Paludibaculum fermentans: one gene and its partner. The protein of the gene in region 1 interacts with the protein of each later gene in a pairwise test. Links are inferred from orthologs where the notes say so. Each region holds a gene or a part of one and is shown on either strand. Other genes may lie near its edges.

Region 1 (5,710 bases):
TCGAGCGTGCCTTCGTACCGTTGCGAGTCGGCGTGCGACCGCTTCTGGGATTCGGCCACGATGGCGCGGCCGTCCTGGGCGGCCAGTGGTAGGGCTAAAAGAAAGATCAGGCAGTACTTATTCATATTCCAGGGCCTCTACCAGGGAGCCGCGCACCGCCGCTTCGGCCGGGCCTGCGCCGCTGAGCAAAGCCGCCCCCAGCATCACGGGGATCAGCGTCAGGGCGATCTCGAACGGGTAGCGGTAGTTCAGGCGCATGCCCGCAATGTCGCGGCGGGTCACCTCGAGGATGTAGTACAGATTCACCGCGCCCAGCGCATAGCCGATCAGCAACCCGAGCGTCCCAATGGCCAGCGCCTCCATCCAGATGGTGTGCCGCACCTGGCTCCGTAAGCCACCCACGGCCTGGAGGACGCCCAATTCCCGTTTGCGATCGGCGATCGACACCGTCAGGGTGTTCACGATGCCGAGGATCGCCACCAGCACGGCGACGAAGATCTGGACGTAGGTCAGCCCGAACCACTGGTCGGTAATCTTCAGAATGAACGCCCGGATCTCGCCGTTGGTGAGGACGAAGAAGCGCGTGCGCTCGCCAAAGCGGCGCAGCAGCTCCTGCCGGACGGCCTGCTGGGTATAGCCGCGCTTGAGGTAGACGCGAAAAACGTTAATGGTGTCGTCTTTCCAGTACTTTACGAAGACCCGGCGATCCATCAGGATGGTGCCCTGCTGGTCGCTGTAGTCGACCACGACGCCCAAGACGGGCATGTCCAGTTGGCCGGAGGGCGTCATGATGTGGAGCGTATCGCCCTGGTGAACATTCCGCAGGAGGGCGAAGTTGTCACTGATGACCACGCCCTGGCCGCGCTCAACGCTCTGGTACATGGTCTTGGGATCACCTTCGAGTACCTGCATTTTCACACGCTTGGCGAGCCGGTGAACCTCGGCCGCCACCAGCATGACGGGCGTACCTTCATGGACGATGCGCGCCGTCCGCACGGCCTGGATCTCGTCGATGCCCTCGACGGCGCGGATCTCCTCACCCAGGGCGGACGGGAAGCGGAAGCTGCGCTGGGTGATGCCCTGCGAACTACTGACAAAGAGGTCAGGGTTCAAGGCGGCATCCGCCCAATTCAAGATGGTTTCGTAGCTGGCCTTCGAGACGCCGCCCAACCCGATCACCAGGGCGACCGAGAGGGAAAGAGCGGCCACTGTCCCCGACGTCCGGCGCGGAGACTGCAGGATGCTGTCGGCGGCGAGGGCGCCTTCCACGGGCCGTAGGAACTTCATCACGGGCCGCAGCAGCGAAGCGAGCCAACTGCAGAGAGCCGGGGTGAGCAGCAGCGCCGCCAGGACGCTGAGCAGATAGCCCGAGTAGAGGAACAAAGGCTGCTGGCTGAAGAAGATAGAGACGACGGCCAGGGCCAGGCAGGAGAGGGCCGACCAGAGCCGCATGCGGTTCTCCCCCTCGGTGATCACCTGGACACGCCCCTTCTGGAGGGCCTTCACGGGATCGACGGCCGCGGCGTTGCGGGCCGGGATCCAGCCGGCAATCAAGCTGGTGGCAACGCCCAGGAACAGGGCGGTGGCGAGCAGGCGCGGATCGGCGGAAATCTCCTCGGCACGCTGTGCGACTCCATAGACTTCGCCCATGAAATCACTGATATAGCGAGCCATGCCGCGGGCGATGAGCAACCCGAAGCCGAGGCCCACCAGCGAGCCCAGCAGCCCGGCGATGCCGCTTTCCAGCAGGAACAGGCGCTTCACCTGACCTTGGGTGGCGCCGAGGGCGCGCAGGATCCCGATCTCGCTGCGCCGCTGGGTGACAGCGATCGAGAACGTGTTGTAGATCAGGAACAGGCCGATGAACAGGGCGAACAGGCTGCTGATGTTGGCGCTGACCGAGTAGATTTTGGCCATCGCCTCGAACTGCTGGCCGCGCGAATTGGGAGGGTCCACTTGGAGTCCCGGTCCGAGCGCCGCTTGGAGCGTCTTGCGGACCTGGCCCACTTGCTGCCCCTCGGCGACGGAGAGATCGATGCGGTCGAACGTGCGGCCGCGGCCGAAGACCATCTGGGCGGCATAAATATCCATAATGGCCAGATTGCCGCCATAGGCCGCAGCGAGCCCATCGCCCTGCATGACGCCGCGGATGGTGAACTGCTTGGGTCCCTCCATGGTGCGCATGGTGAGGTGGTCGTTCAGCTTTAAGCCGTTGCGCTGGCAGAACTTCTCGCTGACGATGACCGAGTCCGGCTGGGCCAGAAAGACGAGCGGGTCGTCAATGATGGCCTCGTCGGCTTTCTCCAGTTCGTAGTCGCGCAGGTTGCGGTCGCCGGTCATGTCGACGCCGAGCACCAGGAGGTTGCCTTCCCCTTTGAGTCCGGTTTGCACCGTGGCTTCGATCACGGGCGCGGCGACACCGACGCCGGGGTGGGCCTGGACGCGTTCCAGCACTTCTTCCGGGAAGCCGGTTTCCCCTGCGGTCACCTGGAGTTGGGTGGTGCCGGCGATCTTGTCGACGGTGCGGTTGAAGGCAAACAGGACGCTCTGGTTCGCGGTGTGCATGCCGACGAAGACGGCGACGCCCAGAACGATGCCGGCCGTGGTGAGGGCGCAGCGCAGCAGGTGCTTGCGGACATACGGCCAGGTGATCAAGCGCAGCAGCATGAGTGGGTTACCGCCGGGAGACGTCGTCGACGACCAGGCCATCGCGAAGGGTGACGGTGCGCGGGCAGCTCTCGGCCACGGCACGGTCGTGGGTCACCATGAGGACCGTGGCGCCCAGGCGTTCGTGCAAGTCGCGGACGAGGGCCAGGATCTCACCGCCGGTATGCGTATCGAGGTTGCCCGTGGGTTCGTCGGCGAGCAGGATGGGCGGGTAGACAGAGAGGGCGCGGGCGATGGCCACACGTTGCCGTTCGCCGCCGGAAAGTTCGTCGGGCAGGTGATCCTTGCGTTGGGTGAGGCCGACCAGGTCGAGCAGTTCCGACGCCCGCTCCTTGATCTGCTTGCGATTCCAGCCGCGCAGGTGCAGCGGCAGTGAGACGTTCTCCAGGCAGCTCAAGGACGGTAACAGGTTGAAAAACTGGAAGATGAACCCGATCTTGTCGCGCCGGACGCGGGTGAGCTCGTCGTCGGCCACACCGGCCAGGACTTGGCCGTCCAGGGCGATCTGCCCGGAGCTGGGCTGGTCGAGGGTGCCGATCAGGTTCAGCAGGGTGGACTTGCCGGAGCCGGACGGTCCGACCAGCGAGACCATTTCTCCCTTACGGATGTGGAGATTGACGCCGGCCAAAGCACGGACCTTGCGCTTGCCGTCGAACTCCTTGGTGACATTGGTGAGAAGGATCACGCGGACGATTCCTAATGAGTAGGATGCCACGCGCGGGGCGGACGCGTTGGAAATACAGGCCGGACTAGCGGGCGAGGGCCGTGATGCCCTTCCACAGCAGTTGTTGTCCCAGGATGATCATGATGGCGGAGAGGGCGAGGCGCAGCGCGCGAGCCGGGATTCTGGTGCCGAGCCAGGCTCCGCAAAGAGCTCCGAAGACGCCGCCGGAGGAGAGGACCAGCAGGAGGTGTTGATTGACGTTGCCGGAGATGAACTGGATGCCACCGCCCAGGGCGGCGATGGAGAGGCCAAAGACCAGATCCGTGCCCACGATGCGAGCCGGCGTCAGGCGCGTAAACTGCAGTAGAGAAAGGCTGGTCAGGGCGCCGGCGCCGGCCGAGGAGAAGCCGACTTCCAAGCCGATGGGGAAGGCGGCCCAGGGCAGCGCACCGGGCTTGTCGACCCGGTCTTCGATCTCCGTCTTGCGAAATGCCTTGTAGAGGCTGAGCAGCGCCATCACGGCGATGATGAAGCCGATGACGGTGAGCACCACGGGCTGCAGGCTGGCGTGCTTGCTCATGCGCTGCAGCAGGATGGAGCCGATGAAGACGCCCGGCAAACCGCCGTACAGCAGCCGGCGCAGGTTGGGCCAGTCGACGTGGCCGCGCGACCAGTAGACCAGCGCCGCAGCCGACTTGGTAATCGTTACAAACAGAAGAGATGTGCCAACGGCTTCGGTCGTGGGCACACCCAGGACGAGCATGAGCAACGGAGCAGCCAAAGGCCCGCCGCCCATACCGGTAAGGCCCACTACCAGCGCGATACCGAAGCCCAGCAGCGCTTCCATCTCATGCTTCCTTGACGGTTACGGTGTGCAGACCACATTCCAACTTGCGGCCACCCCAGCGGCCGGCTCGGGCGTGTTCCCCGGGCTCGGGTTTGGCGGTGCAGGGCTCGCAGCCGATGCTGGTGTAGCCCTGATCATACAAGGAAAGTACTGGAATGTCGTTAGCCGCAAGGTAGGCAAAGACTTCGGCGTTGGTCCAGTCGTAGATGGGGCTTACTTTTTTGAGGGTCAGTCCCGTGGGGAAGCGATGCTGCTCTTCCGGCTGGAGGTTGGCCCGGGTGGGGCTCTGTTCGCGGCGCAGGCCCGTAAACCACACATCCACATCGGTTAAGCCGGCGATGAGCGGCTCCACTTTGCGCAGGTGGCAGCAGCGGGCCGGGTCGGTCTGGTTGAGAATGCCGAACTGCGATTCCTGGCCGGCGACGCTCTGTTTAGCCTCGAGGTTGACGAGGTTCAAGCCCCATTCCCCGGCCAGCCTGTCGCGATATTCGATCACTTCGGCGAAGTGGTAGCCGGTCTCCAGGAACATCACCGGCACGTTTGGGCTCTGCTGCCGCAGCAGGTGAAGTACGGCGACATCTTCCGCCTGAAAGCTGCAGGTGAAGCCGGGCCGGCCGCCCTGGCTGAGCGCATGTTCAATGACTGCCGTAGCTTGCGTCAACGGATCGCGCATGATCAGATGCCCTCTCCCAGTTCGAAATCCTCGTGGTCGAAGCTGAAGCCAAAGCGCTTCATGTGGGCCAGCAGGGCGCGGAGCTTGCGGCGCTCGGCCGGCGTGAAGGGTGCGTCGGAGAAGCTCTCCAGGGTTTCTTCCTCTTCGCGCACCTCGCCCTCGATCAGCCCGGAGGCGAGCGTGAGATTCGAGATGGTGTCGATGAGGATGAAGCCGCCGGTGGAGCGGTTTTCGCGGTAGGTGTCGTAAGGCAGCAGTTCCGCAGTTTCCACTTCCACCGGACCGATGCCGTTCAAAGCCAGCGCTTCCCCGTTCAGGCGGGCAGGCACCACGCGAGTGCCGTGCTGGAGCAAATAAGTCTTTTGTTTGTCGAGCGGCACCTCGCTCATCCAGACCAGGGTGGTGCGGAGGCGGCGGGCCACCTTGGGTGCCGTGGCAGGCGAGGCAAGCAGGTCGCCGCGGGCGATGTCGAGCTCGTCTTCCAGTTCCAGGGTGATCGACATAGGGGCAAATGCCTCAGTCAGATCGCCGTCGAAAGTGACGATGCGCTTGACCCGGCTGCTCTTGCCGCTGGGCAGGGCGACGATGGGGTCACCGACGCGGATCCAACCGCTGGCCAACTGGCCGGCATAGCCGCGGAAATCGAGGTGGGGCCGGATGACCATCTGTACGCTCATGCGGAAGGGCAGAGCGGCCGCCACATGGGGCGGATCGACCGTTTCGAGAAGCTCGAGCAGGCTGGGCCCCTTGTACCAGGAGGTGCGTTCGCTGCGAGTGACGACGTTGTCGCCATCGAGAGCGCTGAGCGGGATGAAGTCGGCGATCACGCCGTCCATGCCGGACAGCAGGTGGGTGGCGT
Region 2 (5,987 bases), 4.4 Mb from region 1 along the record:
ACGCAAAGACGAGCCACCCGTTCTCCCACTTCCAGCCACGCATCAGCTTCATGGGCGCCATGAAGCCGCCCTGGCAGAGCCCTGCTGCGAGCACGAGCAGCCAGCCGGTCATCGCGCCAACACTTTCTGAAGGGCCTCCACCAGCAGTTGAAGGTCGGATTCATCGCTGTAGTAGTGAACGGACGCTCGCACGCGCCCGTCCCCGCCCCAGACCACGACGCCGTGTTCGCCCAACTGCCGCATAATCTGTTCACCCTCCGGATGCTCGAATGAGACGATGCCCGATGTGTAATCATCGCCCTCCGGCGTCAGCAGCGGCAGGCCCAGGGCCGCAAGGCGCTCGCGCAAATGGCGCGTAAGTAAGTCCGCCCGCTTCCGTTCAACAGCAAGATCCAGGCTGAGCAGCCATTTCAGTGACGCGGTGATGGCGTAAAGCGCTGCGAAGTTGGGCATGCCGGCAACGAGGCAAGCCGCGCCAGACTTCAGATCGTACGTCCCTGTCCGCACCGCAGCCATGGCATTGTCCACTGAATACCAGCCGACACCCGCCAGGGCGAACCGCTCACGAAGCAGGGGGGACATGTAAGTCACGGCCGCGCCGTGCAAGCCCAGCAGCCATTTGAAGGTGCTGGCCATCAGGAAATCGACGCCGGCCAGCGGAACAGGGCAGCGCCCCAGCGCCTGTGTCGCGTCGACGCACAACACTCCGCCCACCGCGTGGACAGCGTCTCCCAACGCTTCTGTATGGGGAAACCACGCGCCGGTCTTATAGCTCACCTGGCTGACGGTCACCAGCCGGGTCCGCCTGTCAATGGCGGCGGTAAAGTCCTCAAGCTGCAACGCGCCGCCGTGTGAGGCCACCACTTGTACATCGACGCCGCGCTCCCGCAGCGCGAGCCACGGCAAAAGGTTGGAGGGGAACTCGAGGTCCGTCGTCACCACGCGGTCGCCCGCCTGCCACGGCAGTGACGCAGCCAGGATATTCAATGCATCCGAAGCGGTGGGGAGGAAGACGGTGTCCGTCACCGGAGCGCCCAACAGATCCGCCGCCAATGCCCGCGCCTCCGTCTCAATTCCGAAATGCCTGAGCCGGCCAGGGGTCCCTCTTCCCTTCTCCCGCAGATACTCTGCGACGGCTTCCGTCACGCCGGGTGCCGGCAAGCCCTCCGCCGCGGTATCGAGATACCCGCCTATCACGGCACGTGGAAACAGTTCACGGCAGCTCATATCAGAATCCGCGGATGATTTCCTTGTAGACTTTCACGGCCTGTACCACCTGATCCATGGCAACATACTCGGCCGCCGTGTGTGCCTGATCGATGGAGCCAGGACCCATGACAATACTCGGGATGCCCGCGCGCGTGAACTTGCTCGCGTCACTCCCAAAAGGCACACCGGCAGGCTCGGCAGGCAGGCCCAGCCGCTCCAGCGCCTGTTGGGCGGTCCGCACGATATGGCTGTCCGGCGAAGTCTCCATGGGCCAATCCTCCAGCAGAGTCGTGTGCGTGATCTGCATGTCAGGGAACTGCGTGCGCAGGGTCTCCGACAGTTTTTCATACTGGCGCTGGATCGCCGGCGGCTCTTCGCCGGGCACCAGGCGGCGGTCGATCTCGACCTGGCACTGCTCCGGAACGATATTGACCTGCGCTCCGCCGCGGATGAGGCCCACGTTGAGGGTCGGCTCACCAACCAGGGGATGCTTCACCATCCGCAGAGACGCGTCCCCTTCTTCCATCACCACGATCAGGCGAGCCATGCGAGAGATGGCGTTGATACCCAGGTGCGGTGTGGAGCTATGCGCGGCGCGGCCGCCGATCGCTACCCGCCAACGCAGGCAACCCTTGCTCGCCACCACCAGGCGCAATTCCGTCGGCTCCGCGACGATGGCCGCTTCCGCCGTGAAGTGCTCGCACAGGTAAGCTGCGCCCCGGTATGTTGCCTCCTCGTCCATCGTTGCCGCCAGGACGACATCAACGGAAGGAACATAACCTTCCGCGTGCAGTTCCACCAGCGCGTGCATCATGGCCGCCAGGCCACCCTTGGTGTCGCATGCGCCGCGGCCATAGACGAGGCCCTGCAGAATGGATGGCTCAAAGGGAGGCGACACCATGTTCTCCACCCCGGCCGTGTCGACATGCGCCTCCAGCATCAGCCGGCGCGAACGATCGCGGCCTGGAAGCGTTGCCAGCAGATTCGGACGCTCAGGGAAGACCTCCACCAGTTCCGCCTGAATGCCGGCGGCGGCGAAGAAATCATGAATCCAGGCCTGAATGCGGCCCTCGGGTTGGCCCGAGGCGTATGCCGGATTCACGCTGTTGATGCGGATCAACTCCTGGAGAGTAGTAATGACGGATTGTGGTCTCATTACCGGACGGGGCTCCAGCTCTGCAGTTCAACATCACGGCCCGATCGTGCGGATTCCACCAGCGCCAGGGCCGTGCGCATGGTGTTCGTCGCTTCCTGCAGCGTGATGGCCGAGATCGCCTGCCCGCTTGCGAGGCAGCGGTAGAAGTACAGCAGTTCGTTCAGCAGCGCACCATGCGCGGCGCCATACATCCGGGTCTCATAGCCCGCATCGGGCGCTGAGTACCCCTGCTCCGACCAGACGCTCAGTCCGGCAGGCTGCATCGACAACGACATGCTGCCCAACTCGCCTGTGATCTGGAGTCCATCGTCCAGACCTACACCCGCGGCGTCCGGCAAGAGCCAGTTGGTCTCCACCCGGCCAATCGCACCGCTGGCGAACTCAAGGATGCCCATCACCCAGTCGGGATTCAGGGTGGAATGAATCTTGCGTTCGAAGCCACGCACGCGCACCACAGGCGACCGGTCGAGGCTCAGCAGAATGTCGATGTCGTGGACACAATTGCAGAGCGCGGGATGCGTACGCTCGTACATATGGAAGCCACCCCGCATGCGGCCGCGTTTGGCGCTCATGGCGACAATCCGGCCGATCCGCCCGGCCGCGGTTTCCTCCCGCAGCACGGCGTAACGGGGGTCGAAGCGCAGCAGGTGGCCGACCATCAGCGCACGGCCCGACGATTGCGCCGCCTCGGTCATGGCCGCGCAGTCTTCCAACGAAGTGGCGAACGGCTTTTCGACCAGCACGTCTTTACCCGCCTGCAAGGCGGCAATGACAGGCCCTCGGTGGCAATGCTCCGGAGTCGCGACATGGACCACGTCCACGCCGGCCGCCAGCAACTCCTCAAGGCTCCGCGCCACCATCGGAATCTGGTACTTCGCTGCCAGCGACGACGCGCGCGCAACGTCCAGGTCGAACACCGCAGCCACGGCCACACCTGGCACCGCCTGCAGGGCGGAGAGATGGCTCTCCCCGAAAAGGCCGCAGCCCACCAGCCCCGTTCGAAATTCCTTCATGCCTTCTCCTTCGTGGAACCGATCGGAGCGCCTCCACGCAATTCAGCCATCACCTGCTCGCAGTTCAGCACCTTCTCCAGCAGGTCGATCGGCGTGTAGTAGTAGTGATTCGAGGCTTCGTAGCCGATCAATGACTCCTCGCGCACCACCGCGTACTGCTGTAGCGCCAGCACCCGCTCGCGCTCGGCGATGGCGATCAACCGCGCCCGGATCTGCTTCTCGCGCTCCGCCGCCGCACCCGGCGCCTCGTCGCGCAGAAGGTAGAACTCCAACTGATTCGCCGTACTCTCAAAGTGCGTGTGGCAGGTGCGCGCAATTGCGAGCTCCAGGGCCGCCTCTTTGCCGGCCAGCCGGATCTTCTCCAAAATCGCCACACCATCGCCCCAGTGCTTCGCCAACTTTGCCATCAGGTCCCGCACTGTCTCAGCAGGATAGGCGCCCTTCCACGACTTGTAGGCGTCATAGGGAAACAGGATCATGCCCGGCGCCAGCCCTGTCGGCTGCAGGCGCAGCGGGTTGGCCGGCCCATGCTGCACGGGCAGTACATAGATCGCTACCCCATACGGAAACGACTGGAACGCCTCACTGAATACCGTCCACGCGCTGACCGCTTCCTTGGCCCCCTCCACGCCGTACAACCGCGTCGCCTCGTGCATCAGGATCTGGTCGCGCGACGGCCTCGGCTCAAACGCGTACGCCGACGACGCGCGGAGATTCGACGACGGGTATCCGCCGCAGGTCCACGACGCCATCACGCCGGTGATGCCTTCCTGGGCCAGGTTCTCGCAGTGGTCCAGCACCAGCGGCAGCACCGGAATGTACGGGACCGCCGAAATCTCCCATGTGTTGTTGAACTGCGTTTTGGCGATCGCACCCAGCCCGCGTTCCTTGGCGAGCTTCCAGTTCCGGCTCGCCCGCGGGCCCGGCCCCACCACCGACATCGAGTACTCGCCGACCTCTGTCTTCACGCCGCCGCGGAACACCGGTTGCGACCACTCGCTGATGCTGATGACACTGGTGTCCTTCGGCAGTTTTGGGATCAGGCTCTTCGCCATGGGCGTGCCCCAACCCCAGTCATAGGACATGATCTCGGCGGTCCTGCTGTGCTCGCGCACCCCGTCACGCAGGGTCTGGATGAACTCGGCGATCGTGTCGGCGCCAGTCCTCTGCGAACAACGCGGGCAGCCCGTCGCCTTCGGATCGCGGTCGCCCCATGCGCCGCCATGCGAGAAGCAGTTCGTGTGATTCTCCGACATCGTGATCGTCAGGATTCCACCGAGTCCCGGAGCCTTCTGGAACACGTGGCCGATGCTCTCGCGCAGCCAGTCGCGCACCTCCTGGGTTGAGGTGCACATCGCAAAGACATTCTTGTCCTGCGTACCCTTCAGGCCCGGATGCTTCGCGAAGAACTCAGCGGGCATCGCGCGTGGCTCGTTCAGGTAAAGGTAGATGTTCAGGCCGTAGCGCCCGGCCCGCTCCACCAGAGCGTTCAGATTCCGGATCCGCGTCTCCCAGCCCTTGCCGAACTCGGGAAAGCGGTGGGCCGGAGCCAGCGTGTTCAAGACACCCTGGATCCAGACGCCATCGGCGCCGCCGTCCGCCGCACGGTCCAGGTACCCATCCGGCAGGCCCGCCGCATCGCCTTCCATCAGCGGATCACCGTAAAGCGCAAAATACGAATACAGGAACCGTGGCGCCCAGATCTCCTTCGTCGAGGTCTTGCCCGCCGGCCACTGCTGCTGGCTTCGCAATGCGTACAATCCACGGATGGCGGCGCGTTCCGTCACCGCTGTGATACGCGCTCCCTCAGCGGTGGGCTCCACGGTGAAGCTGCCGGCGCTGCCGGCTTCGGTCAGCACAACCTCAATGCGCTTCCCACGCCCGCCCGCCTGGCCGAAACGCCGCGCCGCCGCAGCCAGCGCGGATCGCCCCTGCGGCACTTGCACCTGCCAGCCGGGCCCCGCCTCCAGCGCCGACAACTGTTCGACGAAGGCGAAGCGCGGCTGCCCCAGGCTCTTCACCCCGCCGGGCAGTGCCCGGCTGAGACTCGAGTGGATCGCCGCGGCCTTCGTCCGCTCCTGCGCACTCGGGGCCGTGTACCTCAGTTCCTCGCATGCCGGCTTGGCCAGGCCCAGCTTATGCTCGAGAAAATCGTCTTCCTTCAACGTGAACTCAAAGCGTTCCGCATCCCAGCCCAGCAACTGGATGATCTGCGCCTCCGGCAACACATGCCAGTTCTGCTTGATCACCGTGATGTAGATCCGCCGCTGCGTATCCGCACTGACCGGCCGCTTCGCCGGCAAACCCATCTCCGAACCGAGCTGGGCCAGATCCGATGGCTGCGCTTTCACCACCTGCGCCATCCGGTCCAGGTTCACCAGGTCCCAGTTCCGCCAGACGAACTGATACAGGCGATTTGGGAAATGCGGTTCCGGCACCGCGCGGACCGGAGGCAACGCCGCGTGAGCGTTGCCTCCCCAGGGCCACAACAGTGCCGGTGGAACTGCTTTGAGGAATGTCCGCCGTTCCATGCTCTAGAACTCCGCTCGCAGACCAAACTGGAAGCGCCGCGGATTATTCTTGCCGAAGATCTTGCCGTAGTTCGGACT

What was found. Proteins that work in one complex are often made in the same cells at the same time.
Region 2: the proteins of IRI77_RS26715 (region 1) and IRI77_RS09395 interact in binary tests that used the Escherichia coli proteins (3 or more experiments, as listed by UniProt). The link is inferred for Paludibaculum fermentans from one-to-one orthologs.

Annotation. Positions count from the first base shown.
Region 1 is NZ_CP063849.1:6,757,114-6,762,823, reverse strand. The notes cover bases 1,514-4,236. They hold IRI77_RS26715 (ABC transporter ATP-binding protein), read right to left. Parts: upstream 3,353-4,236; coding sequence 2,675-3,352; downstream 1,514-2,674. Other genes in these bases: IRI77_RS26705 (phosphoadenylyl-sulfate reductase), read right to left, coding at 4,180-4,236; IRI77_RS26710 (sulfite exporter TauE/SafE family protein), read right to left, coding at 3,417-4,178; IRI77_RS26720 (ABC transporter permease), read right to left, coding at 1,514-2,667. Also shown: IRI77_RS26725 (outer membrane lipoprotein-sorting protein), read right to left, coding at 1-125; more of IRI77_RS26720, read right to left, coding at 118-1,513; more of IRI77_RS26705, read right to left, coding at 4,237-4,851; IRI77_RS26700 (sulfate adenylyltransferase subunit 1), read right to left, coding at 4,854-5,710. UniProt on the Escherichia coli protein: Part of the ABC transporter complex MetNIQ involved in methionine import. Responsible for energy coupling to the transport system. It has also been shown to be involved in formyl-L-methionine transport.
Region 2 is NZ_CP063849.1:2,372,763-2,378,749, forward strand. What follows is about bases 1,372-4,371. They hold IRI77_RS09395 (Gfo/Idh/MocA family protein), read right to left. Parts: upstream 3,379-4,371; coding sequence 2,365-3,378; downstream 1,372-2,364. Other genes in these bases: IRI77_RS09390 (M20 family metallopeptidase), read right to left, coding at 1,372-2,365; IRI77_RS09400 (hypothetical protein), read right to left, coding at 3,375-4,371. Also shown: IRI77_RS09380 (L-rhamnose/proton symporter RhaT), read right to left, coding at 1-112; IRI77_RS09385 (aminotransferase class V-fold PLP-dependent enzyme), read right to left, coding at 109-1,227; more of IRI77_RS09390, read right to left, coding at 1,229-1,371; more of IRI77_RS09400, read right to left, coding at 4,372-5,909; IRI77_RS09405 (TonB-dependent receptor), read right to left, coding at 5,913-5,987. UniProt on the Escherichia coli protein: Hydratase involved in the degradation of sialic acids. Catalyzes the reversible conversion of the dehydrated form of N-acetylneuraminate (Neu5Ac), 2,7-anhydro-N-acetylneuraminate (2,7-AN), to Neu5Ac.